Regions from separate parts of the Metabacillus sp. SLBN-84 genome, predicted to be linked through region 3. Evidence: a T-box and tRNA genes for the amino acid it is inferred to sense, from the RefSeq annotation. Region 3 holds a T-box; the other regions hold tRNA genes.
What was found. The T-box of region 3 lies ahead of ileS (isoleucine--tRNA ligase). A T-box ahead of a tRNA ligase gene usually reads a tRNA of that ligase, here a tRNA-Ile.

Region 1 (10,768 bases), 2.5 Mb from region 3:
CGGAGTAGATGAAATCCGGGATATCCGGGATAAAGTAAAATATGCACCATCATCGGTTAAATATAAAGTCTATATCGTCGATGAGGTTCACATGCTTTCAATCGGCGCGTTCAATGCCCTGTTAAAGACGCTTGAAGAGCCTCCGAAACATGTCATCTTTATTCTGGCGACAACAGAACCCCACAAAATTCCTCTCACCATCATTTCAAGGTGCCAGCGGTTTGATTTTAAACGGATCACGGCAGCTTCAATTGTGGGAAGGATGCAGGAGATTATTGATGATCAGAAGATAATCGCAGACCAGTCTGCACTTCAGGTCATTGCAAGCGCTGCAGACGGAGGAATGCGTGATGCGCTCAGTCTGCTTGATCAGGCGATTTCCTTCAGTGATGAAAGAGTGACGCTTGATGATGCCCTGCTCATTACAGGCTCTGTATCCCAGGCGATGATTGGAAACCTGATTCATTCCATGCATGAAAAAGATGTATCGAGTGCGCTGCAGACACTCGATGAGCTGATGAACCAGGGGAAGGATGCATCAAAGCTTACAGAAGACTTTATCTACTATTACAGGGATCTGCTCCTCTACCAGACAGCTCCGCAGCTTGAAGAGGTACTTGAAAGAGTGACGGCTGATGATCAGTTTGTCAGCCTGTCGAAAGAAATTCAGACTGATGCCATCTACCATGCGATTGATGTGCTGAACAAGAGCCAGCAGGAAATGAAATGGACAAACCATCCGCGCATCTTCCTTGAGGTTGCCATTGTGAAGCTTTCAGAGTTTGAGGGCAAAGGCAGAGCGGGCAGCGAAGGCGGAGGCGGCGATTACAGCGAACTTCAGGCCATGGTGAAGAAATTGTCCGGGGAACTTGAACTCCTGAAAAAGCAGGGCGTGCCACAAGGCGGGCAGCAGCAGGCGCAGCAGGGAGAGCAAAAAGCATCTAAGACAATCCGCGGCGGATATAAAGTCCCTTCTGGCCGGATTCAGGAAATCCTGAAAGATGCAACAAAGCCAAACCTTGCTGCCATTAAGGGCAAGTGGGGAGAACTCCTTGAAGAGCTCCGAAGACAAAATAAAGTATCCCATGCAGCGCTTCTGACGGACAGTGAACCTGTCGCAGCATCAGAGACTGCGTTTGTGCTAAAATTTAAATATGAAATCCACTGCAAGATGGTGGCGGACGATAATAACGGTGTCCGCAGCAATATGGAAGCCATTTTGCTTTCTCTTACAGGACGGACCTTGGAAATGGTTGGCGTTCCTGAGCAGGAATGGGGTAAAATAAGAGAGGATTACATACGTGATCAGCGTCAGAATGATGACGGCAATACCCCTGATGAAAACGAGGACCCGCTGATCGCCGAGGCGAAAAAATTAGTGGGTGCAGACCTCATTGAAATAAAAGACTGATTTGGAGGAGATTATTAATGAACCGTGGCGGAATGGGAAACATGCAGAAGATGATGAAACAAATGCAGAAAATGCAGAAAGACATGGCAAAAGCACAGGAAGAGCTTGTAACAAAAACGATTGAAGGATCTGCAGGCGGCGGTATGGTCACTGTGACAATCAACGGCAACAAAGAAGTCACTGATGTAAACATCAAGCCGGAAGTCGTGGACCCGGATGACATCGAAATGCTTCAGGACCTTGTGCTTGCAGCTACAAACGATGCACTCAAAAAAATGGATGATCTGACGAACGAAACAATGGGCAAATTCACAAAAGGCATGAACTTGCCAGGCATGTTCTAGGAGGAATGGGATGCATTATCCAGAGCCTATATCAAAGCTGATTGACAGCTTTATGAAATTGCCAGGAATCGGCCCCAAAACGGCGGTCCGCCTGGCTTTTTTCGTCCTGAACATGAAGGAAGACGTCGTTTTGGATTTTGCAAAAGCGCTTGTTAATGCAAAAAGGAATCTGACGTACTGCTCTGTATGCGGACATATCACAGATCAGGACCCTTGCTACATTTGCGAGGATCAAAGAAGAGATAAATCTGTGATTTGTGTCGTGCAGGACCCGAAAGATGTCATTGCCATGGAAAAAATGAAAGAATACACAGGCCTTTATCATGTCCTTCAAGGAGCCATTTCTCCAATGGACGGAATTGGTCCGGAGGATATTAAAATTCCTGAACTGCTTAAAAGGCTGCAGGATGATTCTGTCCAGGAAATCATACTGGCGACCAATCCCAACATTGAGGGAGAAGCGACGGCTATGTATATCTCAAGGCTTTTGAAGCCTGCAGGGATTAAAATGACGAGAATCGCACACGGTCTTCCTGTGGGAGGAGACCTGGAATACGCAGATGAAGTGACACTCTCTAAAGCGCTTGAAGGCAGACGGGAGCTTTAAAACAGGAGGAAGGGGAATTTTTCAATGTTTTTTCGCAGAAAAGGCTGGCTCAGAAAAGAATATGATCAGCTGCTTATTGACGACCTCCTCCATATGAAAAGTGAATGGAATCACAGAAAGCAGCTTGTTGACAAAAGCGTGGAGCCCTCGCCGGAAATCCTTTATGAACTTAAGGTTTCCCAGTCTAAATACTTCTTCTTATTAAGAGAAGCCAAGAAAAGAAATATCACCATCGGAAAGAAATAGCTTGTTCTATTTTTACCATCCTTTCATAGATATGTAGAAAGTAACGATGAAAGTGAGTGGTGGAATGGAACCTGTATATGTTTTTTCCATTCTTGGAGGCATCATCGTTCTGCTTCTTGTGGCAGGCGCCCCGATGAAATCAATGAGATGGATCGGGCAGGCGATGGCTAAGATTGTTGTAGGCGCATTGTTTCTATTTTTTATTAATGCATTCGGTACAAGCATTGACCTGCACATTCCTATTAACTGGACAACAGCAGCCATCTCGGGCTTGCTCGGATTGCCCGGAGTGGCGGCGCTTATCGTAATCAAAATGGTGATCTTAACGTAGAACGGGCAAAATAAACTGCCTGTTCTATTTTTTTGTTGACACCCCGATGACACGGTGGTATATTAATAAACGTCGCTGATGACATTAACAAAAACTTCTTCAAAAAAGTTATTGACTTAGTAGGACATCGCGTGATATATTAAGGAGGTCGCTTCAAGACGATGCGACATCAAAAGTTCTTTGAAAACTAAACAAAACCAAAAGCGTACCAAACGTTTTAAATTTTTTAAGTCAGCAACATTTATGAGTCACAAATTTTCTTCGGAGAGTTTGATCCTGGCTCAGGACGAACGCTGGCGGCGTGCCTAATACATGCAAGTCGAGCGGATCTCTTCGGAGATCAGCGGCGGACGGGTGAGTAACACGTGGGCAACCTGCCTGTAAGACTGGGATAACTCCGGGAAACCGGAGCTAATACCGGATACTATGTCAAACCGCATGGTTTGACATTCAAAGACGGTTTCGGCTGTCACTTACAGATGGGCCCGCGGCGCATTAGCTAGTTGGTGAGGTAACGGCTCACCAAGGCAACGATGCGTAGCCGACCTGAGAGGGTGATCGGCCACACTGGGACTGAGACACGGCCCAGACTCCTACGGGAGGCAGCAGTAGGGAATCTTCCGCAATGGACGAAAGTCTGACGGAGCAACGCCGCGTGAGTGATGAAGGTTTTCGGATCGTAAAACTCTGTTGTCAGGGAAGAACAAGTGCCGGAGTAACTGCCGGTGCCTTGACGGTACCTGACCAGAAAGCCACGGCTAACTACGTGCCAGCAGCCGCGGTAATACGTAGGTGGCAAGCGTTGTCCGGAATTATTGGGCGTAAAGCGCGCGCAGGCGGTTTCTTAAGTCTGATGTGAAAGCCCCCGGCTCAACCGGGGAGGGTCATTGGAAACTGGGAAACTTGAGTGCAGAAGAGGAGAGTGGAATTCCACGTGTAGCGGTGAAATGCGTAGAGATGTGGAGGAACACCAGTGGCGAAGGCGACTCTCTGGTCTGTAACTGACGCTGAGGCGCGAAAGCGTGGGGAGCGAACAGGATTAGATACCCTGGTAGTCCACGCCGTAAACGATGAGTGCTAAGTGTTAGAGGGTTTCCGCCCTTTAGTGCTGCAGCTAACGCATTAAGCACTCCGCCTGGGGAGTACGGTCGCAAGACTGAAACTCAAAGGAATTGACGGGGGCCCGCACAAGCGGTGGAGCATGTGGTTTAATTCGAAGCAACGCGAAGAACCTTACCAGGTCTTGACATCCTTTGCCACTTCTAGAGATAGAAGGTTCCCCTTCGGGGGACAAAGTGACAGGTGGTGCATGGTTGTCGTCAGCTCGTGTCGTGAGATGTTGGGTTAAGTCCCGCAACGAGCGCAACCCTTGATCTTAGTTGCCAGCATTCAGTTGGGCACTCTAAGGTGACTGCCGGTGACAAACCGGAGGAAGGTGGGGATGACGTCAAATCATCATGCCCCTTATGACCTGGGCTACACACGTGCTACAATGGATGGTACAAAGGGCTGCGAGACCGCGAGGTTTAGCCAATCCCATAAAACCATTCTCAGTTCGGATTGCAGGCTGCAACTCGCCTGCATGAAGCTGGAATCGCTAGTAATCGCGGATCAGCATGCCGCGGTGAATACGTTCCCGGGCCTTGTACACACCGCCCGTCACACCACGAGAGTTTGCAACACCCGAAGTCGGTGGGGTAACCGCAAGGAGCCAGCCGCCTAAGGTGGGGTAGATGATTGGGGTGAAGTCGTAACAAGGTAGCCGTATCGGAAGGTGCGGCTGGATCACCTCCTTTCTAAGGATATGAGGTCGCTTTTGGTTTTTGTTTAGTTTTGAGAGAACTTTGTTCTCCATTTAAATAGGAAGTTTACTTTACAAGTAAGCGAGAACGTCATGCGCGTGCTTTTTTGTTCGTCGCAATCGTCTCTTTTATCCTTATATGAGATGGGCCTATAGCTCAGCTGGTTAGAGCGCACGCCTGATAAGCGTGAGGTCGATGGTTCGAGTCCATTTAGGCCCACCATCTCTTTAATACGGGGCCTTAGCTCAGCTGGGAGAGCGCCTGCCTTGCACGCAGGAGGTCAGCGGTTCGATCCCGCTAGGCTCCACCAAGAAAGTTGTTCTTTGAAAACTGGATAACGTAATTGATAACAAGTAATTCACTGAGATTTACGCTTACCATAGTGATTTTTCTTAGACTTTACAGTCTAAACAAACGATTGACCAATTTTTGGTTAAGTTATGAAGGGCGCACGGTGGATGCCTTGGCACTAGGAGCCGATGAAGGACGGGACTAACACCGATATGCTTTGGGGAGCTGTAAGTAAGCTTTGATCCAGAGATTTCCGAATGGGGAAACCCACTGTTCGTAATGGAACAGTATCTTTACCTGAATACATAGGGTACTGAAGGCAGACCCGGGGAACTGAAACATCTAAGTACCCGGAGGAAGAGAAAGCAAATGCGATTTCCCAAGTAGCGGCGAGCGAAACGGAATCAGCCCAAACCAAGAGGCTTGCCTCTTGGGGTTGTAGGACACTCTATACGGAGTTACAAAGGAACGGGGTAGATGAAGCGGCCTGGAAAGGCCTGTCATAGAAGGTAAAAACCCTGTAGTCGAAACTTCGTTCCCTCCAGAGTGGATCCTGAGTACGGCGGGACACGTGAAATCCCGTCGGAATCCGGGAGGACCATCTCCCAAGGCTAAATACTACCTAGTGACCGATAGTGAACCAGTACCGTGAGGGAAAGGTGAAAAGCACCCCGGAAGGGGAGTGAAAAGATCCTGAAACCGTGTGCTTACAAGTAGTCAGAGCCCGTTAACGGGTGATGGCGTGCCTTTTGTAGAATGAACCGGCGAGTTACGATCCCGTGCAAGGTTAAGTTGATGAGACGGAGCCGCAGCGAAAGCGAGTCTGAATAGGGCGAATTAGTACGTGGTCGTAGACCCGAAACCAGGTGATCTACCCATGTCCAGGGTGAAGTTCAGGTAACACTGAATGGAGGCCCGAACCCACGCACGTTGAAAAGTGCGGGGATGAGGTGTGGGTAGCGGAGAAATTCCAATCGAACTTGGAGATAGCTGGTTCTCTCCGAAATAGCTTTAGGGCTAGCCTCGAGTATGAGAGTCTTGGAGGTAGAGCACTGATTGGACTAGGGGCCCTCATCGGGTTACCGAATTCAGTCAAACTCCGAATGCCAAAGACTTGCTCCTCGGGAGTCAGACTGCGAGTGATAAGATCCGTAGTCAAGAGGGAAACAGCCCAGACCGCCAGCTAAGGTCCCAAAGTATACGTTAAGTGGAAAAGGATGTGGAGTTGCTTAGACAACCAGGATGTTGGCTTAGAAGCAGCCACCATTTAAAGAGTGCGTAATAGCTCACTGGTCGAGTGACTCTGCGCCGAAAATGTACCGGGGCTAAACGTATCACCGAAGCTGCGGACTGTTCTTACGAACAGTGGTAGGAGAGCGTTCTAAGGGCGTCGAAGCCAGACCGGAAGGACTGGTGGAGCGCTTAGAAGTGAGAATGCCGGTATGAGTAGCGAAAGAGGGGTGAGAATCCCCTCCACCGAATGCCTAAGGTTTCCTGAGGAAGGCTCGTCCGCTCAGGGTTAGTCGGGACCTAAGCCGAGGCCGAAAGGCGTAGGCGATGGACAACAGGTTGATATTCCTGTACCACCTCCTCACCATTTGAGCAATGGGGGGACGCAGGAGGATAGGGCAAGCGCGCTGCTGGATATGCGCGTCCAAGCAGTTAGGCCGGGAAGTAGGCAAATCCGCTTCCCATATAAGGCTGAGCTGTGATGGCGAGGGAAATTTAGTACCGAAGTTCCTGATTCCACACTGCCAAGAAAAGCCTCTAGCGAGGTGAGAGGTGCCCGTACCGCAAACCGACACAGGTAGGCGAGGAGAGAATCCTAAGGTGAGCGAGAGAACTCTCGTTAAGGAACTCGGCAAAATGACCCCGTAACTTCGGGAGAAGGGGTGCTTTTTAGGGTGAATAGCCCTGAAAAGCCGCAGTGAATAGGCCCAGGCGACTGTTTAGCAAAAACACAGGTCTCTGCGAAGCCGCAAGGCGAAGTATAGGGGCTGACGCCTGCCCGGTGCTGGAAGGTTAAGGGGAGAGGTTAGCGCAAGCGAAGCTTTGAACCGAAGCCCCAGTAAACGGCGGCCGTAACTATAACGGTCCTAAGGTAGCGAAATTCCTTGTCGGGTAAGTTCCGACCCGCACGAAAGGCGTAACGATCTGGGCACTGTCTCAACGAGAGACTCGGTGAAATTATAGTACCTGTGAAGATGCAGGTTACCCGCGACAGGACGGAAAGACCCCGTGGAGCTTTACTGCAGCCTGATATTGAATTTTGGTACAGCTTGTACAGGATAGGTAGGAGCCTTGGAAGCCGGAGCGCCAGCTTCGGTGGAGGCATTGGTGGGATACTACCCTTGCTGTATTGAAATTCTAACCCGCAGCCCTTACCGGGCTGGGAGACAGTGTCAGGCGGGCAGTTTGACTGGGGCGGTCGCCTCCTAAAATGTAACGGAGGCGCCCAAAGGTTCCCTCAGAATGGTTGGAAATCATTCGCAGAGTGTAAAGGCACAAGGGAGCTTGACTGCGAGACCTACAAGTCGAGCAGGGACGAAAGTCGGGCTTAGTGATCCGGTGGTTCCGCATGGAAGGGCCATCGCTCAACGGATAAAAGCTACCCCGGGGATAACAGGCTTATCTCCCCCAAGAGTCCACATCGACGGGGAGGTTTGGCACCTCGATGTCGGCTCATCGCATCCTGGGGCTGTAGTCGGTCCCAAGGGTTGGGCTGTTCGCCCATTAAAGCGGTACGCGAGCTGGGTTCAGAACGTCGTGAGACAGTTCGGTCCCTATCCGTCGTGGGCGCAGGAAATTTGAGAGGAGCTGTCCTTAGTACGAGAGGACCGGGATGGACGCACCGCTGGTGTACCAGTTGTCTTGCCAAAGGCATCGCTGGGTAGCTATGTGCGGAAGGGATAAGTGCTGAAAGCATCTAAGCATGAAGCCCCCCTCAAGATGAGATTTCCCATCACATTTGTGAGTAAGAACCCTGAAAGATGATCAGGTTGATAGGTCTGAGGTGGAAGCGCGGTGACGTGTGGAGCTGACAGATACTAATCGTTCGAGGACTTAACCACAGTATAACTAAGCGTAAATTGCACGTGAATCTTGTTATCAAACGTTACTCAGTTTTGAAAGAATAACTTCTTTCAACCAATTGCATATTGTCTGGTGATGATGGCAAAGAGGTCACACCCGTTCCCATGCCGAACACGGAAGTTAAGCTCTTTAGCGCCGATGGTAGTTGGGGGTTTCCCCCTGTGAGAGTAGGACGTTGCCAGGCACGCAGAAAGAGGACAGCAGAGATGCTGTTCTTTTTTGTTGTTCGGAAAAGAATAGGATGTAGGTAAATTTAATCCGGGCAAGGGTATTTGCGCCTGAGTGAAGGTAATGGATCAACTGAATCGTACCCTGGCAAACTGTAAAACGATGTTAGAGGGTAAGCAACCGCCCGAATCGTACCCTGTAAAACTGTAAAACGATATTAGAGGGTAAGCAAAGTCTCGAATCGTACCCTGTAAAACCGTAAATCGATATTAGAGGGTAAGCAAAGTCTCGAATTGTACCCTGCTAAACCGTAAAACGATATTAGAGGGTAAGCAACCACCCGAATCGTACCCTGTAAAACCGTAAAACGATATTAGAGGGTAAGCAAACCCCCGAATCGTACCCTGTAAAACTGTAAAACGATGTTAGAGGGTAAGCAAAGTCTCGAATCGTACCCTGCTAAACCGTAAAACGATATCAGAGGGTAAGCAAAAGGCCTAAATGAAAGCAAGTAGATCCTGCATGTTCTATAAAAAAAGAACGCCTCTCCCTGCAGCCCGGTTATTTTATATAGACATACACGATTTGGGCTCACCGGCATACAATGGGAGAGGGAATGAGTATTCGAAATTTTGTATACAACAGTGGATCTGTGGCAAAACTGCTTGTATGGAGGTGGAGAACAGTGAATTCGGAAGATGTGAAGAAACCGGCTGGGGAAACGTGTATTATATGCGATACAGAAAAGGTGAAGGGAATTCATCTCTATACAAGTTTTGTTTGTACAGATTGCGAGACTGATATGATTCAGACAGAAACGGAAGATCCCAAGTACGCCTATTACGTTGATAAACTGCGGAGGGTGAAAACACCGCCGCTCTATTCTTAAGCTGCCGTCACAGGCGGCTTTTTTTGTTTTATGCGCATTAGGAAGTCCATGTTTATTTCTCAGGCGCAAGCGTCCGCAAAACAGCCTGGATCGAATCTGCCGGCCAGGTCTGTCAGACCTGACTCCGGTGCTTGCGCTTTTTTCGGCGGGCTTCTATTGATATAATGGCAATAAGACATAATAAAGGACGGTTTCGTTAGATGGCAGCACCGCTGTATGAAGCATTAAAGAAGCATGAGCTTCAAAACCCGGTTTCGTTTCATGTGCCGGGGCATAAGTATGGAAAGGTTTTTCCGGAGGAGGCTGCAGGAGATTTCAGGAGCGTTCTCAGGCTTGATGCAACGGAGATCACGGGACTTGATGACCTTCATGATCCAAGCGGCCCCATATTGGAGGCGCAGAGGCTGGCTGCTGAGCTGTATCAGGCAGATGAAACATTTTTCCTTGTGAACGGGTCAACTTCCGGGAATTTGGCGATGATTATGGCTTGCTGTGAGCCTGGAAAGCCTGTTTTGGTTCAGCGCAATAGCCACAAGTCAATCATTAATGCCATCAGGCTCTCCGGGGCAAAGCCGGTATTTCTTTCACCAAGGATGGACGAAGCGTACGGTGTTCCGTCCTATGTGGAGACAGAGACGGTGAAAGAAGCTGTAAAAAGGTTTCCGGAGGCAAAGGCACTCATTTTGACAAATCCGAATTACTACGGTATCACTGCAGACCTCAGAGAAGCGGTGGAACTTGCTCACAGAGAAGGAATTCCTGTTTTGGTGGATGAAGCTCATGGCGCTCACTTTGTTCCCGGCATGCCATTCCCTGCTTCTTCAATTGAAGCAGGGGCTGATGCTGTTGTTCAGTCCGCTCATAAAACGCTTCCTGCGATGACAATGGGGTCATTCCTCCATGTGAATGGCGGGCTGATTGATCGGAACAGGCTTTCATACTATCTGTCTGTTTTTCAAAGCAGCAGCCCTTCATACCCTATTATGGCCTCGCTTGATTTGGCAAGGGAGTATATGGAGAAGCTTGTTTTATCCAAAGGTGCGGATGAAATCTTGCAAGCTGTGGACGTCTTTAAAAAAAGCGTGGAGGCGAACAAAGAGGTTGAAATTGTCACGACAATGGATAAACGCGCAATCATCGATCCTTTAAAACTGACAATCAGGTCTGCAGCCGGGCTTTCAGGGTTTGAGCTTCAGCGCCGCCTTGAAGAGCAGGGAGTCTATACAGAGCTTGCAGATATCCAAAATGTTCTTCTTGTTTTGCCTCTCAGCAGCAATCAGGCAGATTCATTCCTCTTTTCTTCTGATAAGGGCGATGAGGGAAGAATTCCATTTGATCCGCTTTTATATAAGGAAGAAAATCAAAAAATCAGTATGCTTCCCCTATCGTACGGGGAATTAAATGGGTATAGTAAAGAAGTCGCATCATTTGAAGATGCAGCCGGGCTGTTAAGCGGAGAGGCTGTTATTCCGTATCCGCCGGGTATTCCTCTTTTAATGGAAGGGGAAGTCATTACCGAGGAGCATGTGAGGCAGATCAGAACATTAATGGCATGCAAAGCGCGCTTTCAGGGCGGACAGGCATTG
Region 2 (10,768 bases), 2.4 Mb from region 3:
CTTCTCATCAAAAACGTAGCTTGGCTTGTACGCATTTTTTTCGCCGTTTTTAACAACTAGAGACAACGGCTCATTTGTTGCAACAGCCACTTCTTTTTCTTTTCCTTTCACAACAGAAAGGTTTGATTTGTCTTTGATTTGATAGTTTTCAGGATATACTTCTTCCATCTTGAAGTTATTGTACGCATAATCAATCATCTTTTTTGTTTCTTTAAAGCGCGGAGTGTGAAGTCCGTCGCTGCCCTGTGCATTTAAAACAACCGTAATGACACGCATGTCATTTCGTTCAGCTGTAGCAGTGAAAGATGAACCTGCAGATTTCGTGGAACCCGTTTTCAGGCCGTCAACGCCTTCTGTTTCAAAAAGAAGGCCTTCAAGCATCCAGTTCCAGTTATCCATTTTAATCGCATCATCTGTTCCTTCTCTGAAGGTTTTTCTTGGAATGCTTGCTGTTTCAAGCACTTCCGGATAGTCATTAATGAGTTTTTGTGAAAGAAGAGCCATGTCGCGTGCTGACATTTTGTTTTCAGCATCTGCACTCGTTCCTTCAGGATGCTGTCCAATCAGGTCTCCATTATCAAGACCAGTTGAGTTTACAAATTCATAGTTTTTAAGACCAAGATCTTTCGCTTTTTCATTCATCAATTTAACAAAATTCGATTCAGATCCTGCTACAATTTCAGCAAGACCGATCGCTGCACCGTTTGCAGAGTAAATGCTCATTGCTTCAAAGAGTTCTTTTACATTGTATGTACCGTCTTTTCGCAATGGAACATTTGAGAGGCTGCGGTTTTGGGAGATGCTGTAAACATAGTCACTCGGTGTATAGGTTTGATCCCACTTGATTTTCCCTTCGTTTACAGCTTCAAGAACAAGGTATTCTGTCATGATTTTTGCCATACTTGCGATCGGCAGAAGCTCATCGGCATTTTTGCCGTACAGGATCTTTCCTGTAGATGCCTCTACTAAAATGGCTCCTTTTGCATTTACTCCAACTGGATCGTTCTCTGCCGCTTTTGCTCCTGTACCCGGCAATACTGCAGTCACTGCCAGAACAGCCGCAAGAAAAACAGACAGCAGGCATTTTACTTTCATGTTGCTCAACTTCATAACCTCCACCGTTTTTTATCTATTTTTTTATTCAATAATTGACCTTATTTACAAACAACAAAGTCGATTTTATCACACTATGATTAAAAAAAATAGACAGAGTCTGAGACTCTGTCCTAAAGATTGAACATTGTATTACATTTCAGGTCAAACGGCCTAAAAATCTTATGATAACGAGTAGTTAGGTGATTCTTTTGTAATCTGAACATCATGCGGGTGGCTTTCGCGGAGACCTGCGCCGGTCATGCGGACAAACTGGGTGTTTTCGCGAAGCTCTTCAAGATTGGCTGTTCCGCAGTAGCCCATGCCTGAGCGGATGCCCCCGACAAGCTGATAAATCGTATCTGAAAGAGGTCCTTTATAAGGCGTTCTGCCCTCAATGCCTTCCGGAACAAACTTCTTGTTGTCTTCCTGGAAGTAGCGGTCCTTGCTTCCTTTTTCCATGGCGCCGACAGACCCCATGCCGCGGTAGACTTTAAAGCGTCTGCCTTGGTAGATCTCTGTTTCGCCCGGGCTTTCAGATGTTCCTGCAAGAAGGCTTCCGAGCATAACAGCATGTCCGCCTGAAGCAAGTGCTTTTACGATGTCGCCTGAATATTTAATGCCGCCGTCTGCGATAATAGTAATGCCGAGGTTTCTTGCTTCTGTCGCACAGTCGTATACAGCCGTGATCTGAGGAACACCTACGCCTGCAACAACACGTGTTGTACAGATTGATCCAGGTCCGATTCCGACTTTTACAACATTCGCTCCGGCTTCAGCAAGAGCTCTTGTCGCTTCTGCAGTCGCCACGTTTCCGGCGATAATATTCAGTTCAGGGAACTCGCTTCTGATCGTTTTGACCATGTCGAGAACGCCTTTTGAATGACCGTGTGCCGTATCAACTACAATCGCATCAACATTGGCTTCAACAAGTTTTCTAACGCGGGTCATCGTATCTGACGTCACACCTACGGCTGCACCTACAAGAAGGCGGCCGTGTTCATCTTTTGCAGAGTTTGGGAACTCGATGACTTTTTCAATATCTTTAATCGTGATTAATCCTTTTAAAACACCTTCATCATCAACAAGAGGAAGTTTTTCGATTTTGTGTTTTTGAAGAATGCTCTCTGCATCCTTTAACGTTGTTCCGACAGCTGCCGTTACAAGGTTATCTTTTGTCATAACCTCTGAGATCTTGATGGAGAAATCCTGAATAAAACGCATATCCCGGTTTGTAATGATGCCGACTAGCTTTTGCTCGTCTTCATTGTTGACGACAGGAACACCTGAAATGCGGTATTTTCCCATCAAATGCTCCGCATCATATACCTGGTGGTCAGGAGTTAAAAAGAATGGGTTTGTAATAACACCCCGTTCAGAACGCTTTACCTTATCAACCTGTTCTGCCTGCTGCTCAATGGACATGTTTTTGTGGATAATGCCCATGCCGCCCTGTCTTGCCATCGAAATCGCAAGCTGAGCTTCCGTCACCGTATCCATGCCTGCACTGATAATCGGAACATTAAGCTTAAGAGTCGGTGTTAAGCTGACACTTAAATCTACATCCCTTGGCAGTACTTCAGATTTAGCCGGAACAAGCAATACATCGTCAAACGTCAAACCTTCTTTAACAAATTTACTTTCCCACATCATGAAATCCCCCTCTTTACGGCAAAATATTATTAGTAGATTAACAACTTGCCTAGCCACTGTCAAGAACAGGTAAAAGAGTTTAAAAATTTCGACAATAAGGAGGTCTGCAAAGTGACTGCAGCAAACGCGTGGAATCAGCTTAAATCCTACCAAACAACAGAAACGGTCCAAAAATTCCTGGAAAAATGTTATCAAAAATCCAGCCAGTCACTGCCGGCAGAACTCTCTTATCAAAACAGCTACCCGTTTGTGTATCATCTGAAGCATGCAGAAAACTTTTATCTCTCAGCTGAAAACGCGTCACTGCCCGTAAAGCCCATGCTGCTTTTCTACGGTATGGCCCAGCTCATAAAGGCCTGCATCCTGACAAAAGATCCGGAATACCCTGCTGCATCCTCTGTCCTTGCACACGGAGTATCTTCTCGCAAACGCAAAAAACAGCACTACCGTTTTCTGCAGGACGAAGTGAAAATACAAAGGAACGGCCTGTTTGCCCATGCTGCCTCCCACCTTTACAGCCTTCAGCACGTGGAGAATGACAAGTACTCCATGCACGAGCTTTTGAAAAGAGTGCCAGAGCTCGGTGATCTGTTTAAAATGCATAAACAAAAAGACGTACATATCGAAATTCAGGTGAACGATCAACACATTCATCTTCCGAAAGATGCGGCAGTTTCCTTTCACATGACACCGGAGAGGATGACTGACTACTTGCAGCATCACTTTCAGCTTGATAAAGCCGGTGAGACAGATGAGGTTATCTCATTGCTTCTGCCGGGGTCTTTTAACGCTTTCAGCAGCCCGCCCTTCTTATATAACCAGCAGACGTACACGTACAGTTTGCCGGCATCGCTGAATGATCTGGCCGGTCTGCCTGAGTTTCTTGCGCACTATCTCCTGCTGTACAATCTCAGCATGATCTCAAGATATGAAACAGAGTGGTGGTACGAACTGATGCTCAGCCATTCCCAGGATGACTATGTCTTCATCGTCCGTTTCCTTGAAGCCACAAAGGATAAAATCCCACGGATGGCACTGACCTTTTTGAATCAGATGCGGGAGCAGAGTATGTAGGGGTATGTTCCAAGCTGCTTGGTTACCCTCAGATATCGTTTTACAGTTTGGAGGGTACGATTGCAGGCTTTGCATATACTCTAATATCGTTTTACGGTTTTGCAGGGTAAGATTCGGGCGGTTGCTTACCCTCGGATATCGATTTACGGTTTTACAGGGTACGATTCGAGACTTTGCTTACCCTCTAATATCGATTTACGGTTTTACAGGGTACGATTCGAGACTTTGCTTACCCTCTAATATCGTTTTACAGTTTTACAGGGTACGATTCGGATGTTTGCTTACCCTTTGATATCGTTTTACGGTTTAGCAGGGTACGATTCAGGTGATTGATTACCATCACTCATTATTTCTGGCGCAAATAACCTTGCCCAGGTTAAATTTACCTACATCCTATTCTTTTCCGAACAACAAAAAAGAACAGCATCTCTGCTGTCCTCTTTTCTGCGTGCCTGGCAACGTCCTACTCTCACAGGGGGAAACCCCCAACTACCATCGGCGCTAAAGAGCTTAACTTCCGTGTTCGGCATGGGAACGGGTGTGACCTCTTTGCCATCATCACCAGACAATATGCAATTGGTTGAAAGAAGTTATTCTTTCAAAACTGAGTAACGTTTGATAACAAGATTCACGTGCAATTTACGCTTAGTTATACTGTGGTTAAGTCCTCGAACGATTAGTATCTGTCAGCTCCACACGTCACCGCGCTTCCACCTCAGACCTATCAACCTGATCATCTTTCAGGGTTCTTACTCACAAATGTGATGGGAAATCTCATCTTGAGGGGGGCTTCATGCTTAGATGCTTTCAGCACTTATCCCTTCCGCACATAGCTACCCAGCGATGCCTTTGGCAAGACAACTGGTACACCAGCGGTGCGTCCATCCCGGTCCTCTCGTACTAAGGACAGCTCCTCTCAAATTTCCTGCGCCCACGACGGATAGGGACCGAACTGTCTCACGACGTTCTGAACCCAGCTCGCGTACCGCTTTAATGGGCGAACAGCCCAACCCTTGGGACCGACTACAGCCCCAGGATGCGATGAGCCGACATCGAGGTGCCAAACCTCCCCGTCGATGTGGACTCTTGGGGGAGATAAGCCTGTTATCCCCGGGGTAGCTTTTATCCGTTGAGCGATGGCCCTTCCATGCGGAACCACCGGATCACTAAGCCCGACTTTCGTCCCTGCTCGACTTGTAGGTCTCGCAGTCAAGCTCCCTTGTGCCTTTACACTCTGCGAATGATTTCCAACCATTCTGAGGGAACCTTTGGGCGCCTCCGTTACATTTTAGGAGGCGACCGCCCCAGTCAAACTGCCCGCCTGACACTGTCTCCCAGCCCGGTAAGGGCTGCGGGTTAGAATTTCAATACAGCAAGGGTAGTATCCCACCAATGCCTCCACCGAAGCTGGCGCTCCGGTTTCCAAGGCTCCTACCTATCCTGTACAAGCTGTACCAAAATTCAATATCAGGCTGCAGTAAAGCTCCACGGGGTCTTTCCGTCCTGTCGCGGGTAACCTGCATCTTCACAGGTACTATAATTTCACCGAGTCTCTCGTTGAGACAGTGCCCAGATCGTTACGCCTTTCGTGCGGGTCGGAACTTACCCGACAAGGAATTTCGCTACCTTAGGACCGTTATAGTTACGGCCGCCGTTTACTGGGGCTTCGGTTCAAAGCTTCGCTTGCGCTAACCTCTCCCCTTAACCTTCCAGCACCGGGCAGGCGTCAGCCCCTATACTTCGCCTTGCGGCTTCGCAGAGACCTGTGTTTTTGCTAAACAGTCGCCTGGGCCTATTCACTGCGGCTTTTCAGGGCTATTCACCCTAAAAAGCACCCCTTCTCCCGAAGTTACGGGGTCATTTTGCCGAGTTCCTTAACGAGAGTTCTCTCGCTCACCTTAGGATTCTCTCCTCGCCTACCTGTGTCGGTTTGCGGTACGGGCACCTCTCACCTCGCTAGAGGCTTTTCTTGGCAGTGTGGAATCAGGAACTTCGGTACTAAATTTCCCTCGCCATCACAGCTCAGCCTTATATGGGAAGCGGATTTGCCTACTTCCCGGCCTAACTGCTTGGACGCGCATATCCAACAGCGCGCTTGCCCTATCCTCCTGCGTCCCCCCATTGCTCAAATGGTGAGGAGGTGGTACAGGAATATCAACCTGTTGTCCATCGCCTACGCCTTTCGGCCTCGGCTTAGGTCCCGACTAACCCTGAGCGGACGAGCCTTCCTCAGGAAACCTTAGGCATTCGGTGGAGGGGATTCTCACCCCTCTTTCGCTACTCATACCGGCATTCTCACTTCTAAGCGCTCCACCAGTCCTTCCGGTCTGGCTTCGACGCCCTTAGAACGCTCTCCTACCACTGTTCGTAAGAACAGTCCGCAGCTTCGGTGATACGTTTAGCCCCGGTACATTTTCGGCGCAGAGTCACTCGACCAGTGAGCTATTACGCACTCTTTAAATGGTGGCTGCTTCTAAGCCAACATCCTGGTTGTCTAAGCAACTCCACATCCTTTTCCACTTAACGTATACTTTGGGACCTTAGCTGGCGGTCTGGGCTGTTTCCCTCTTGACTACGGATCTTATCACTCGCAGTCTGACTCCCGAGGAGCAAGTCTTTGGCATTCGGAGTTTGACTGAATTCGGTAACCCGATGAGGGCCCCTAGTCCAATCAGTGCTCTACCTCCAAGACTCTCATACTCGAGGCTAGCCCTAAAGCTATTTCGGAGAGAACCAGCTATCTCCAAGTTCGATTGGAATTTCTCCGCTACCCACACCTCATCCCCGCACTTTTCAACGTGCGTGGGTTCGGGCCTCCATTCAGTGTTACCTGAACTTCACCCTGGACATGGGTAGATCACCTGGTTTCGGGTCTACGACCACGTACTAATTCGCCCTATTCAGACTCGCTTTCGCTGCGGCTCCGTCTCATCAACTTAACCTTGCACGGGATCGTAACTCGCCGGTTCATTCTACAAAAGGCACGCCATCACCCGTTAACGGGCTCTGACTACTTGTAAGCACACGGTTTCAGGATCTTTTCACTCCCCTTCCGGGGTGCTTTTCACCTTTCCCTCACGGTACTGGTTCACTATCGGTCACTAGGTAGTATTTAGCCTTGGGAGATGGTCCTCCCGGATTCCGACGGGATTTCACGTGTCCCGCCGTACTCAGGATCCACTCTGGAGGGAACGAAGTTTCGACTACAGGGTTTTTACCTTCTATGACAGGCCTTTCCAGGCCGCTTCATCTACCCCGTTCCTTTGTAACTCCGTATAGAGTGTCCTACAACCCCAAGAGGCAAGCCTCTTGGTTTGGGCTGATTCCGTTTCGCTCGCCGCTACTTGGGAAATCGCATTTGCTTTCTCTTCCTCCGGGTACTTAGATGTTTCAGTTCCCCGGGTCTGCCTTCAGTACCCTATGTATTCAGGTAAAGATACTGTTCCATTACGAACAGTGGGTTTCCCCATTCGGAAATCTCTGGATCAAAGCTTACTTACAGCTCCCCAAAGCATATCGGTGTTAGTCCCGTCCTTCATCGGCTCCTAGTGCCAAGGCATCCACCGTGCGCCCTTCATAACTTAACCAAAATTGGTCAATCGTTTGTTTAGACTGTAAAGTCTAAGAAAATCACTATGGTAAGCGTAAATCTCAGTGAATTACTTGTTATCAATTACGTTATCCAGTTTTCAAAGAACAACTTTCTTGGTGGAGCCTAGCGGGATCGAACCGCTGACCTCCTGCGTGCAAGGCAGGCGCTCTCCCAGCTGAGCTAAGGCCCCGTATTAAATAGATGGTGGGCCTAAATGGACTCGAACCATCGACCTCACGCTTATCAGGCGTGCGCTCTAACCAGCTGAGCTATAGGCCCATCTCATATAAGGATAAAAGAGACGATTGCGACGAACAAAAAAGCACGCGCATGACGTTCTCGCTTACTTGTAAAGTAAACTTCCTATTTAAATGGAGAACAAAGTTCTCTCAAAACTAAACAAAAACCAAAAGCGACCTCATATCCTTAGAAAGGAGGTGATCCAGCCGCACCTTCCGATACGGCTACCTTGTTACGACTTCACCCCAATCATCTACCCCACCTTAGGCGGCTGGCTCCTTGCGGTTACCCCACCGACTTCGGGTGTTGCAAACTCTCGTGGTGTGACGGGCGGTGTGTACAAGGCCCGGGAACGTATTCACCGCGGCATGCTGATCCGCGATTACTAGCGATTCCAGCTTCATGCAGGCGAGTTGCAGCCTGCAATCCGAACTGAGAATGGTTTTATGGGATTGGCTAAACCTCGCGGTCTCGCAGCCCTTTGTACCATCCATTGTAGCACGTGTGTAGCCCAGGTCATAAGGGGCATGATGATTTGACGTCATCCCCACCTTCCTCCGGTTTGTCACCGGCAGTCACCTTAGAGTGCCCAACTGAATGCTGGCAACTAAGATCAAGGGTTGCGCTCGTTGCGGGACTTAACCCAACATCTCACGACACGAGCTGACGACAACCATGCACCACCTGTCACTTTGTCCCCCGAAGGGGAACCTTCTATCTCTAGAAGTGGCAAAGGATGTCAAGACCTGGTAAGGTTCTTCGCGTTGCTTCGAATTAAACCACATGCTCCACCGCTTGTGCGGGCCCCCGTCAATTCCTTTGAGTTTCAGTCTTGCGACCGTACTCCCCAGGCGGAGTGCTTAATGCGTTAGCTGCAGCACTAAAGGGCGGAAACCCTCTAACACTTAGCACTCATCGTTTACGGCGTGGACTACCAGGGTATCTAATCCTGTTCGCTCCCCACGCTTTCGCGCCTCAGCGTCAGTTACAGACCAGAGAGTCGCCTTCGCCACTGGTGTTCCTCCACATCTCTACGCATTTCACCGCTACACGTGGAATTCCACTCTCCTCTTCTGCACTCAAGTTTCCCAGTTTCCAATGACCCTCCCCGGTTGAGCCGGGGGCTTTCACATCAGACTTAAGAAACCGCCTGCGCGCGCTTTACGCCCAATAATTCCGGACAACGCTTGCCACCTACGTATTACCGCGGCTGCTGGCACGTAGTTAGCCGTGGCTTTCTGGTCAGGTACCGTCAAGGCGCCGGCAGTTACTCCGGCACTTGTTCTTCCCTGACAACAGAGTTTTACGATCCGAAAACCTTCATCACTCACGCGGCGTTGCTCCGTCAGACTTTCGTCCATTGCGGAAGATTCCCTACTGCTGCCTCCCGTAGGAGTCTGGGCCGTGTCTCAGTCCCAGTGTGGCCGATCACCCTCTCAGGTCGGCTACGCATCGTTGCCTTGGTGAGCCATTACCTCACCAACTAGCTAATGCGCCGCGGGCCCATCTGTAAGTGACAGCCGAAACCGTCTTTGAATGTCAAACCATGCGGTTTGACATAGTATCCGGTATTAGCTCCGGTTTCCCGGAGTTATCCCAGTCTTACAGGCAGGTTGCCCACGTGTTACTCACCCGTCCGCCGCTGACCTCCGAAGAGGTCCGCTCGACTTGCATGTATTAGGCACGCCGCCAGCGTTCGTCCTGAGCCAGGATCAAACTCTCCGAAGAAAATTTGTGACTCATAAATGTTGCTGACTTAAAAAATTTAAAACGTTTGGTACGCTTTTGGTTTTGTTTAGTTTTCAAAGAACTTTTTGTGTCGTTTCATCTCGAAGCGACCTAATCAGTATATCACTCTAAAGCCCATTAAGTCAATAACATTTTGAAAATGTTTTTTTGCTAAACTCGCTTATGTAGTGGCTTTCTTACTGACTTTTAGAATTATATCAGCATTCTTTTAAATAAGCAATAAAAAAAGAGCAAAAAATTGCTCTTATAGTATTTCTTCTATATATAGCTGTCTGTATTCTTTTAGAGCAATCATTTCCCCGCTGTCCTGAAGCTTCACAAGAGGTCTTGCAGGCTGGTGATCTTCTATAAAGACAATTTCTGCTGTTCGCCCATCAGACAGCCTGACGATTGTCCCGCTGCTGAATGTCAGCAGTCCTTTTCTCAATGATTTAAGAGCTGAGAGGTCAAATCTGCCAAACTCATCTTCCATCAGCTGCTCTAGAACGTGAAATGGAGACTGGCGGTCTCTGTACGGCCTGCTGCTGACCATGGCCTGATAGGCGTGGGCAAGCGCTGCAATCCTCCCGTAAGGATGAAGCTGGTCTCCTTTAGTGCCGAGGGGATACCCGCTTCCGTCCATTCGTTCATGATGCTGCAGGACGCCGATTTTGACAGCTTCTTTTAAAGATACAATGTTTTTGAGCATTTTATAGCTGTGTACAGGATGCTGTTTGATTTCGTCAAATTCTTTTGCGGTCAGAGCTCTTTTTTTCTGAATAAACCCCTGATCAAGCTTAGTCAGTCCGCAGTCGCAAAGCAGTCCTGTCATTGCAATCTGAATCACGTCACCGTGCGGGAAGCCTGAAGATTTGGCGAGGCTTGCGCTAAGAAGCGCCGCTGATACAGATTGATGGTAGAGATAGTCTTCTTCTCCTGAATATCCGGTTGTTTTAAACACTTCTGACGGGTGTTGCAGGATATGTTCCACAGCAGGAATCAGAAGATTTCTAACCTTTGAGATGTCAACTGAAGCACCTGAATGCCAGTCCGCATACAGTTTTTTAAAGCCATTGACTGCAGCATGGTAGACAGTCCCAAACGAGGTAACAGACTTGTCCGCCGGAACGTTTTTGTCCTGCTCGGTCTCGCTGGATGATTCTATTTCTACTGTCTCTATTAAAAATGCATGCAAAACATCGATCAGTTCCCGTTTAAGGACAGTATGTTTCCGCATAAGCGGTTTACCCGATGCTGAAAGAACATCCTTCAGCAAGATGTTCCCCTCATTTATCTGATTGATATGGACCCTCACATGAATCCCTCCCAACCTGATTATAACCCAATCTTTTTAGAAGGATATGGATTTATTGAATAAAAAAGACAGAA
Region 3 (10,768 bases):
GATGAAGGCGAATGAGGAACCAAGATAAGCCGGCACCTGGCCTTTTGTGATAAGCAGAAATGCAAGCGTCCCAAGGCCGCTAGAGATCAGGGCGACAGCAGGATCAAGTCCGACCAAAAAGGGTACGAGGATGGTTGCTCCAAACATGGCAAACAGATGCTGAAAGCTCAGGGTGATCCATGTGAGCGGCTTTGGAGTTTCTTTTATATCAAGCTGTAGAGCTTCTTTTCTTGGTTTCATATCTATTCCCCGCTTTCTTTTTATAAAAAAAACCTCTTTGCATGAGGCTGCAAAGAGGCATAATCATCCTGTCAAATAAGAACACAGGTGTGATTTTCCGTTCCTTTTGCAGCCTCTCTGGACTTCATTAAAAGGTGGTCTATTCTTTTTCGTGTATGGCGACCTGATCGTTTTTATCGACTTCCATCAGTTCGACAACAATTTTTTCAGAGCTTGAGGTCGGAATGTTTTTGCCGACATAGTCTGCCCGGATCGGCAATTCTCTGTGTCCCCTGTCTACCAGGACTGCGAGCTGAATCTGTGAAGGTCTTCCGATGTCAATCAGCGCATCAAGCCCTGCGCGGACTGTTCTTCCTGTATAAAGAACGTCATCAATCAGGATGACTGTTTTGTTTGTGATATCTGCAGGAATATCCGAGCCTTTCACGAGCGGCTCCTCATTCACTGTTTTTTTGGAAAGGTCATCTCTATAGAGAGTAATGTCAAGCTCTCCTACCTCTACGGGCTTGCCTTCAATCTGTTCGATCCGTTCTGCAAGCCTTTTGGCAAGATGGATGCCTCTTGTCTTAATCCCGACAAGAATGACAGAATCGATGCCTTTGTTTCGTTCAATGATTTCGTGGGCAATTCTCGTCAATGCTCTTCTGATTGACTGCTGGTCAAGCACAACTGCTTTTTGGGGCATGCTGTTCACCTCTCCTTTTGAACCTGCAAAAAGAAAATCCCTCCTGCCGTCTGGCAAGAGGGATTGGATGCGTGCTTAATTATACGCATAGTATGCGCATAAGATCCGTTTCCTTCTCAGCCTCACGGGACTGTCTTAAAGGTTCATTTTTCAACTACGGCTATTATGACAAATCATATGGCTTGTGTCAATGACTTTTTTTCAGATCTTCGATTACCTGCTGAAATTCAGCAGGAAGAGGAGCATTAAATTCAAGGTACTCGCCCGTGCGGGGATGCTTAAAGCCGAGAACGCCTGCATGAAGCGCCTGGCCTCCGATATTCGGCGTTTTTTTCGGGCCGTATTTCGGATCGCCTACAATAGGGAAACCGATGTATTTCATATGAACTCTGATCTGATGCGTTCTGCCTGTCTCAAGCTGGCACTCAATCAGTGTGAAGCCCCCAAAGCGGTCAAGAACGTGAAAATGAGTGACAGCGTCCTTGCTGTGCTCATTTGTAACCGTCATGCTCTGGCGGTCCTGTTTATCGCGGCCGATCGGAGCATCAACTGTTCCCTTGTCATGCTGAATAATCCCATGAACAATCGCCTGATACCGTCTTGTAACCGATTTTTCTACAAGCTGGTTAACCAGTGACTCGTGCGCCATGTCATTTTTGGCAACCATCAGAAGTCCTGATGTATCTTTATCAATCCGGTGGACAATCCCGGGTCTCATGACGCCGTTTATACCTGAAAGGTCTTTGCAGTGGGCCATCAGTCCATTGACAAGCGTCCCTGACAAATGTCCCGGTGCAGGATGCACAACCATCCCTTTAGGTTTATTGACAACAAGAACGTCTGCATCTTCATAATAAACATCAAGATTCATTTCTTCCGGCAGAACATCAAGCGGTTCAGGGTCCGGAATGAGAAGAGTGACCGTATCGCCGGGCTGAACTTTATAATTGCTTCTTGACTCCCCGTCATTCACTTTCACATGTCCTTCTTTAATCCAGATCTGAACCTGGCTTCTTGACCAGTCTGCATTTTCTGCAGCAAGCAGCTTATCAAGGCGTTCATATTTATTGCTGTCATCAATCTTAATTTCTATGCTGTTCATTCACTTTCTCCTTCTCTTGTTTCCCATCTAAAAGCATGACGATAAAGAGCAGCGCCACTCCCACACAAAGTGCAGAATCCGCTACATTGAAAATTGGAAACGGGTATGTACCAATATAGGTTTGGACAAAATCAACCACTTCCTGATGGATCACTCTGTCAATAAAGTTGCCGATCGCACCGCCAAGCATTAAGCCAAGGGCAATCCCCATCAGACGGCTGCCGTTTGTATATTTTTGGATATAAACAACCAGGCCGGCTACTACAATAACCGTAATCACGTAAAAAAACCACATCTGGCCCTGAAGAATTCCCCAGGCAGCTCCCTGATTCCGATGTGAGGTAATATACAGGACATTTTCAATAACCGGTATGCTTTCCCCGATTTCAAGTTCTTTCACAATCAGCCATTTTGTCAGCTGATCCAGAGCAATAATCACAAGTGCGATGAGATAATAAAGCACAAGCTTTCCCCAACTTTCCTATAATATACTTCTGAATTGTATCACAGGCAAAATAGAAGAGCAAAGCTTGTCTGAAGGTATTACATATATTCTTCTGCTTCTGAATAGAGGGGTGGATGATAATTCATGTGAGGCAGGGATTTTCGTTCATACAGTTCCTGAAAAGCAAAATCATGAATGCTTCTTGCAGTGGGGATAATCGCTAATTTCTCAAGTTCAATTGCAAGGCCGGTTTCTTCACAAATGCCGTACGTTCCGTTTTTTATTTTCAGGAGCGCTCTCTCAACATCATTCAGCTCTTCTTTTACATGTCCCATAATTGTTTTTTCTTTGTATGGATAAAATAAATGAGGCTGTTCTGTCTCCATATCAAACAGACAATGATCAAAAAGCCTTGACTTAAGCTCTCGCTGCATCAATTGAAGCTCATGCCAGATAGCATCTATACTCATAGCGGACATCTCCTTGTGGCTTGGCTTTGTACCTATAGTCTAACCGGTTTAAAGGCACTCACCCTGTTAAGAATTTTCCTGTGGAGGGAATAAGAAAAGCGGAATCAGCCGTTTAGCTCCGACAGGCAGAAAAGAAATCACCCGAAAAGTCCGGGTTTGACTTTTTGGGGGATTTTGTTCTGACGGAGGAGTTGGCTGATGGAGCTGGACACCGCGAAAAGCGGAATCGCCCGTTTAGCCCTGACAGGCAGAAAAGAAATCACCCGAAAAGTCCGGGTTTGACTTTTTGGCTGATTTTGTTCTGACGGAAGGGTTGGGCGATGGAGCTGGACACCGCGAAAAGCGGAATCGCCCGTTTAGCCCTGACAGGCAGAAAAGAAATCACCCGAAAAGTCCGGGTTTGACTTTTTGGGTGATTTTGTTCTGACGGAAGGGTTGGGCGATGGAGCTGGACACCAAGAAAAGCGGAATCGCTCGTTTAGCTCCGGGAGTCAGATAAGAATCCGGCGGAAAAGTCCGGGTTTGACTTTTTTGACGGATTTGTTCTGGCAGAGGAGCTGAGCGATGGAGCTAGACACCACGAAAAGCGGAGCCGACCGTTTAGGCCTGGCAGTCAGATAAGAAATCCCCGAAAAAGTCCGGGTTTGACTTTTTGGGGGATTTTGTTCTGACAGAGGAGTTGGCTGATGGAGCTGGACACCACGAAAAGCGGAATCGCCCGTTTAGTCCACACAAAAAAACCGCTGAACAATTCAGCGGTTTTCTATGTTTAAGCAGTCGTATAATGTTCGTCAACAATTGCTGCACAGCGCGTGCACAGTGTTTTGTGATTTTCATTTTCGCCCACATCGGTTGTGACAACCCAGCATCTTTCACACGTTTCGCCTTCAGCAGGTTTAACTGTGATTTTCACTTTGTCGCAAGTATGTGCATCCTGCGGAGCGTCCTCATAATTTCCAGCAAGCTTAAAGCCTGATACAATGAACAGCTGCTTTAAGTTTTCATCAATTGATTCAAGCAATTGTTTCGCTTCCCCGTTCGCATATACTTCGATGCTTGCAGTTAACGATTTGCCGATTACTTTTTCATTGCGGGCTGCTTCAAGTGCCTTTAAGACATCATCGCGAAGCTCCATGAAAGCATCCCATTTCTTCTCAAGCACGTCAGCACCGGCAATTTCCTTGCTTTCAGGCATATCTGTCAGCTGAACGCTTTCTTCTGAAACAGAGTCGATGTGTGCCCATACTTCATCAGCTGTATGAGGAAGGATCGGCGCAACAAGCTTGACAAGTGAAAGCAGCGTGTCATAAAGAACGGTCTGAATGGCGCGGCGCTCTTTGTTATCAGGAGCTTCGATGTAGAGAACATCTTTAGCGAAATCCAAATAGAAGGAGCTGAGTTCAATCGTGCAGAAATTATGAACCGCGTGGAAAATAGCAGCGAACTCATAGTCTTCATACGATTTTTTCACTTTGTCTGTCAGTTTATTCAGCTTCACCATCATGTAACGGTCAACATCGCGCAGCTCGTCAAACGCGAGGGCATCTGTTTCAGGGTTAAAATCAGCAAGGTTACCAAGAAGGAAACGGAACGTATTGCGGATTTTTCTGTACACCTCTGCTACTTGCTTCAGAATGTTGTCTGAAACTCTTACATCAGCCTGATAGTCAACAGACGCTACCCAAAGACGAAGAATGTCTCCCCCAAGCTGGTTCATAACTTTTGAAGGCAGCACAACGTTCCCAAGAGACTTACTCATTTTGCGCCCTTCTCCGTCCAGTGCAAAACCATGGCTGAGAACGCCTTTATATGGAGCTTTTCCTGTTACAGCAACACCTGTGGACAGGGAAGAGTTAAACCAGCCGCGGTATTGGTCAGAGCCTTCCAAATAAAGGTCTGCCGGACGCTGCAGGTCATCTCTTTCAAGCAATACTGCCTGATGGGAAGAACCAGAGTCGAACCAGACATCCATGATGTCCTGTTCTTTCGTGAAGTTTCCGTTCGGGCTGCCAGGATGCGTGAACCCTTCAGGAAGAAGATCTTTTGTTTCACGTTCAAACCAGATGTTTGAACCGTGCTCGCGGAACAGGCCGGAAACATGATTGATTGTTTCATCCGTAATAATCGGCTCTCCGTTTTCTGCATAAAAGACAGGGATCGGAACCCCCCATGCACGCTGTCTGGAAATACACCAGTCCCCGCGGTCGCGAACCATATTGAACAATCTTGTCTCGCCCCAGGCAGGAACCCATTTCGTTTCTTTTACTGCCTGAAGAAGATCCTCGCGGAAATCCTTGATGGATGCAAACCACTGGGCAGTTGCACGGAAAATGGTCGGTTTTTTCGTTCTCCAGTCGTGAGGGTATGAGTGTGTGATGAAAGAAAGCTTGAGCAGTGCTCCTGCTTCTTCAAGCTTTTCAGTGATCGGTTTGTTGGCAGCATCATAGAACATGCCCTCAAACCCTGGTGCCTCGCTTGTCATATGGCCTTTTTCATCAACCGGACAAAGGACATCAAGACCGTATTTCTGGCCGACGATAAAGTCGTCTTCACCATGACCTGGTGCAGTATGAACACAGCCCGTACCTGCATCTGTCGTTACATGTTCTCCTAAAACAACAAGTGATTCGCGGTCATAAAGCGGATGCTTTGCAGACACTTTTTCAATTTCTGCGCCTTTGAATGTTTTGACAGCCTTATAGTCTGCCCACTCAAGTTCTTTAGCTACCGTTTCAAGCAATGCGGATGCAACAACGAATGATTCCCCGTCCACATCTGCCACCGTATATTCAAGGTCCGGATGAACGGCAATGCCAAGGTTTGCAGGAATCGTCCACGGAGTAGTCGTCCAGATAATGATTTTTTCTCCGCCATTCAGCACATCATTTCCCTGTGCAACAGTAAATGCTACATAAATAGAAGCAGAGCGTTTGTCATAATACTCGATTTCAGCTTCTGCAAGAGCAGACTCACTGGAAGGTGACCAGTAAACCGGCTTTAATCCTTTATAGATGTACCCTTTCTTTGCCATCTCACCGAACACTTTGATTTGCTGTGCTTCGTATTCCGGTTTCAGCGTCACATAAGGGTTTTCCCAGTCTCCGCGAACACCGAGACGCTTAAACTGCTCCCGCTGATTGTTGATCTGCTCCCACGCATACTCTGCGCACAGCTTGCGGAATTCGGCTACACTTAGTTCTTTTCGGTTTACTTTTTTGTTTTTAGTCAGAGCCGTTTCAATCGGCAGACCATGTGTGTCCCAGCCGGGAACGTACGGAGCGTTGTAGCCGCTCATGGATTTATAGCGGACGATAAAATCCTTCAGCACTTTGTTCAGTGCATGGCCCATGTGGATATCTCCATTTGCATACGGCGGTCCGTCATGAAGAATAAACATCGGGCGGTCTTTTGTGCGCTCCTGCACTTTTTGATAAATCGTCATTTCTTCCCATTTTTCCTGAATTTGCGGTTCACGGTTAGGAAGATTTCCTCTCATCGGAAATTCGGTTTTCGGCATCAGCAGGGTATCTTTGTACTCCATCGGTATTCCTCCAGACAGTTTGTAATGGGGCAGAAAAAACACAAAAAACCTTCTCATCCCAGAAGGGACGAGAAGGTTTCTCGCGGTACCACCCTTTTAGACAAGCTAAAAAACGCTTATCCTCTTTGAGATTCGTAACGTGAATAACGCGTTTTTGCTTACTGATTCTATAGGTTCAGCAAAAAAACTCGAGGGTGATTTTCGCAAGTTTGCTTCTTTGCCGGACTCGCACCATCTCCGGCTCGCTTTGAAAGACTTCATACTGCTACTGTCCCTGTCATGGTTTTTTAATCATTTATAATATAGTAGTCATCAAATTATATGTGAAATGGTGCTTTAAAGTCAAGACTGCACCTTTGATTCTTCGCGCTCTTCATATAATGATTCCAGTTCATACTCAAGGAGGTGATCCCAGTCATCATTTTTAAGAAGGTCAAGCTGTGCTTCAATCAGCATCTGGAAGCGTGTTCTGAAAACTTTTGACTGCTTTTTCAGCTCTTCAATTTCAACGGCTATTTTTCTTGATTTAGAAAGCGATTCATTGATGATGCGGTCAGCGTTTTTCTCAGCTTCCTTCACAATCAGCTTCGCTTCCTTTTGTGCGTGGCGGCGGACTTCCTCAGCAGCCTCCTGCGCTACAAGAATGGATTTATTAAGTGTTTCCTCGATATTTGAAAAATGACCAATGCGTTCGTTAAGTTCGGTCACTTTGTTTTCGAGTTCTTTTTTCTCGCGGATGGCAAGCTCATAATCTTTGATGACCTGGTCGAGGAATTCATTGACTTCGTCCTCGTCATAGCCCCGGAACCCTTTGTTAAATTCTTTGTTATGAATATCAAGCGGTGTTAACGGCACTTCTGCCACCTCCAGTATGTATTGATCAATCGATCTTTCTTCAAGTATAATTCATATTTTGACAGAAAAGGCAAAAATCCTTCTATTTTCCCAAATTTATTTTTGAATCCCGTATGAGATTTTCCACTTATCTTTCTTTGTCCTGCCATCAATCGACAACAGTTTTGATCTGCCGTGGCCTCTTACAGAAAGCGTGTCTCCTTCTCTGCATTCAAATGACGGCTGTTCGATGACCCGAAAGTTTACTTTCACATACCCGGATTGAATCAGTGCGCCAATTTTTTGCCGGGAAATGTTATAGACAGATGCTGCAACAGCATCAAGCCTTAACGAGCTCACGGTCGATGCTTTTTCAAGCATTTCTTCCACGTGGAGGATGCGCTCACTCCAGTCAAGTGCTTTCAGCGAAACCTTTGCCCGGCCAATTTCAGTCAAATTCATCAAAAGAAAAGCTTCTGTTTCTTTTGCAGCAACCAGCTGGATCCGGTCACCTGAAAAAAGCAGGTCGCCGAATTTTGAACGTTTGAGCCCAAGTGACATTAAAGAACCCAATACTTGCCGGTGCTCGATGGGCAACAAACTTAGACGGATACGCGATCTCAAGCAGGGACAGCTGAAAATCATCATGGGAAGGAGTAAAGTAGTCCGGATAGAGCAGAGCCCGCTTCCGTTCCATATCCTCGCCCGAAAACTGAAGTCGAACGTCTTCTCCTGACCCGACAACGGCTTTCACCATCTCCTGCTCCCTCGGGTCGAGAAAATCGGTCAGCTTTGGAGAATAATTGATCAAAACACTTTCTTTCCATTCAGCCGCCTGATCGATAAAATGCCGTTCTTCCTGTCTGAAGTGCTGATATATGTGGTCCATGCTTATCTTCCAGCCTTTTCGTTAAGCTCCTATAAATTGGAGCCAAAATGAAAACAGTGCCGTTATGTACGGCACCGCCTGTATCTTATCCAATCATTGTGAAGATTGAGTTAAGCCCGTATCCTGCAAATCGCAGAGCAAGAAGTGCAACAATTGGTGAGATGTCAATCATGCCAAGCGGCGGAATAAACCTGCGGAAAGGTTCAAGGTACGGCTCTACAATTTTAGCAAGCAGCTGTCCGAAACTGCTTTCTCTTGCATTCGGAAACCATGAAAGCAAGATGTAAATAATAATCGCATAAGAGTAAACCTGCAACAACGTAAATAAAACATCAGCTACTACGCCCATTTAATTTTACCACCTCTGATCTTCTTCCGAGACAATTTCTGAAATCGAACCTGCAACATCAACGTTATCCGGTGTGCACAGGAAAATATTCGCTCCGATCTTCTGAATGTCTCCCCCTATAGCGTACACAGTTCCGCTTAAAAAGTCTACAATGCGCTTTGCCTGATCATGCTGAATGCGCTGCAGATTGACAACAACTGCCCGTCTGTTCTTCAGCTGATCGGCAACGTCCTGAGCTTCAGCGTAAACTCTCGGCTCGCATAAAACCACTTTAGATGATTTCTGAACACTTTGCAAACTGACAACATTCTGTTTGGTCTGCTGCGGCTTTGGAGGAAACGGCTGTTCTTCCTCGTAATCATAGTCCTGATGCCTCTCCTGCTCAACGTATTCATATTCTTCCTCATCAAGGGCAAAAAAGCTTTTAAACTTATTTTTAATACTCATGTACGTGACACCTCCGATTTCTTATCCAACCAGGGCTGAGCCGATGCGGATGAAAGTAGCGCCTTCTTCAACCGCTATTTCAAAGTCATTCGACATTCCCATAGAAAGCTCACTGCAAGGTGCATACGGCAGATGAAGGGACTTTACTTCCCCGCGCAATGTACGGAGCCTTTTGAAGGATTCTCTCAATACATGTTCATCATCTGTGTTAGGAGCCATAGTCATTAATCCGACGACAACAATGTTCGGATAATTCTCAAGCTCCTTAACAAATGGGAGAACTTCCTCAGGTGTCATGCCATGCTTGGATTCTTCTCCCGACGTATTCACTTGAATGAAGCACTTTACTTTATCATCGGCCCGCTTATCAATTTCTTTAGCAAGCGAGAGCCTGTCCAGGGAATGTATGTAGTCTGCTTTATCAATCATGTCTTTTACTTTTCTCGTCTGAAGGGTTCCGATAAAATGCCATGAAGCACTGTTTCCTATAGCTTCGTATTTTTCGGCAAGACCTTCATTTCTGTTTTCGCCAAGATGTGCAATGCCTGCTTCAACAGCTTCTTTCGCCCGTTCAATGCTGACATATTTTGTGACGGCAATCAGTCTGATCTCATCCGGATTGCGGTCTGTTTCACTGCATGTATGTTTAATTCTTGCACGTATTTCCTCTAAGTTCTGTTTGACGCTCACAGTTGTTTTTGCCTCCCCTTTAAACCGATAAATCCAGCCATTCTTCCGGTCTTGCCCTGATCTCTCCTGTGTGAAAAAAACAGGGAAGATTCGCAGCTTGTACAAAGCGGGCTTGTCAATATGCGGGACTCGCTCAGACCTGCATTCAACAGCAAATATTTGTTGAGCAGCTTTAAGTCAAGCGAATACTGCCCGGCAGACACCTCTTCATATGGAGAAGGGAAAGCTTTAGACAGCGCTTTGTTCACTCTGTCAATGACATAATCATCAACGGTATAGCAGCAAGGTCCGATGGATGGTCCGATGATGGCATAAATGGATTGTGCCGAGACGCCTTCCTTCCGGGTCCACGTTCTGGCCATTTTGCCCCCAATATCAAGGACTGAACCTTTCCAGCCTGCATGAGCAGTGCCGACCAGCCTTTTTTCAGGCTCATAGAAGAAAAGAGGCACACAGTCTGCGTAGCAGAGAGAAAGCATCAGGCCTTCTTCATCTGTGTATAGGCCGTCTGTTCCCGGAACAGCCGAAGCATAATTCATTGTCCCTTTTGAACCGTCTTCCTTGCGTGCTTTATAAATGCTGCTGTCATGAACCTGGTCTGCATAAACCCAGTGTTCAAGAGGCATATTCACGGCTGATGCAAGGATCTTTCTGTTTTCTGTTACACTTGCGGGATCGTCGTGGACATGGAGGCCAAGATTCAGAAACTGAAAGTGACCGCTTGAGACTCCCCCGTTTTTTGTTGTAAATCCAATAACGAGATCTTCATTTAATTGTTCCCAGTCCGGGCTGTTTAAGTATGTTTCATGCTGAAGATTAAGCGGATTCTGAGTCATAAATGATCATTCCTTCTGTTTGCTGTTTGGTGCAATTTATATACGACTATATTTTACCACATCTTTCCCATTCCGACAGAAGATTGTTAAATTAATTCGCTGTTTTGGTCTATTTCCCTATTTACACGGACTAAAATCACATCTTCCCCGATTTTGACAATGTTTCTCCACGGTACGACGACTTCTTCCTCCTTGCCGAAAAAACCGAGTACCTTGCCAGGCCCGCTGATAAAGACAGCC

Region 1: it encodes a tRNA-Ile, which carries the amino acid that the T-box ahead of ileS (isoleucine--tRNA ligase) is inferred to sense. The anticodon was not compared.
Region 2: it encodes a tRNA-Ile, which carries the amino acid that the T-box ahead of ileS (isoleucine--tRNA ligase) is inferred to sense. The anticodon was not compared.

What each region holds. Positions count from the first base shown of each region.
Region 1 covers NZ_JBRJIP010000001.1:53,904-64,671, reverse strand. The annotation lists gene dnaX (DNA polymerase III subunit gamma/tau) at 1-1,411, shown strand, start outside; gene RKD52_RS00345 (YbaB/EbfC family nucleoid-associated protein) at 1,429-1,755, shown strand; gene recR (recombination mediator RecR) at 1,766-2,362, shown strand; gene RKD52_RS00335 (YaaL family protein) at 2,387-2,608, shown strand; gene RKD52_RS00330 (pro-sigmaK processing inhibitor BofA family protein) at 2,673-2,939, shown strand; rRNA gene RKD52_RS00325 (16S ribosomal RNA) at 3,198-4,735, shown strand; tRNA gene RKD52_RS00320 (tRNA-Ile) at 4,887-4,963, shown strand; tRNA gene RKD52_RS00315 (tRNA-Ala) at 4,976-5,051, shown strand; rRNA gene RKD52_RS00310 (23S ribosomal RNA) at 5,173-8,103, shown strand; rRNA gene rrf (5S ribosomal RNA) at 8,194-8,309, shown strand; gene RKD52_RS00300 (sigma factor G inhibitor Gin) at 8,979-9,182, shown strand; gene RKD52_RS00295 (aminotransferase class I/II-fold pyridoxal phosphate-dependent enzyme) at 9,383-10,768, shown strand, end outside.
Region 2 covers NZ_JBRJIP010000001.1:78,399-89,166, forward strand. The annotation lists gene RKD52_RS00430 (serine hydrolase) at 1-1,104, opposite strand, end outside; gene guaB (IMP dehydrogenase) at 1,276-2,742, opposite strand; gene RKD52_RS00440 (YaaC family protein) at 2,857-3,819, shown strand; rRNA gene rrf (5S ribosomal RNA) at 4,270-4,385, opposite strand; rRNA gene RKD52_RS00450 (23S ribosomal RNA) at 4,476-7,406, opposite strand; tRNA gene RKD52_RS00455 (tRNA-Ala) at 7,526-7,601, opposite strand; tRNA gene RKD52_RS00460 (tRNA-Ile) at 7,614-7,690, opposite strand; rRNA gene RKD52_RS00465 (16S ribosomal RNA) at 7,842-9,379, opposite strand; gene RKD52_RS00470 (HD-GYP domain-containing protein) at 9,645-10,694, opposite strand.
Region 3 covers NZ_JBRJIP010000001.1:2,507,056-2,517,823, forward strand. The annotation lists gene RKD52_RS12805 (solute carrier family 23 protein) at 1-240, opposite strand, end outside; gene pyrR (bifunctional pyr operon transcriptional regulator/uracil phosphoribosyltransferase PyrR) at 380-925, opposite strand; gene RKD52_RS12815 (RluA family pseudouridine synthase) at 1,113-2,027, opposite strand; gene lspA (signal peptidase II) at 2,008-2,490, opposite strand; gene RKD52_RS12825 (TraR/DksA family transcriptional regulator) at 2,571-2,942, opposite strand; gene ileS (isoleucine--tRNA ligase) at 3,712-6,483, opposite strand; T-box leader at 6,544-6,773, opposite strand; gene RKD52_RS12835 (DivIVA domain-containing protein) at 6,826-7,338, opposite strand; partial or broken gene RKD52_RS12840 (YlmH family RNA-binding protein) at 7,435-8,206, opposite strand; gene RKD52_RS12845 (YggT family protein) at 8,292-8,555, opposite strand; gene RKD52_RS12850 (cell division protein SepF) at 8,562-9,002, opposite strand; gene RKD52_RS12855 (YggS family pyridoxal phosphate-dependent enzyme) at 9,024-9,692, opposite strand; gene pgeF (peptidoglycan editing factor PgeF) at 9,689-10,528, opposite strand; gene RKD52_RS12865 (YlmC/YmxH family sporulation protein) at 10,615-10,768, opposite strand, start outside.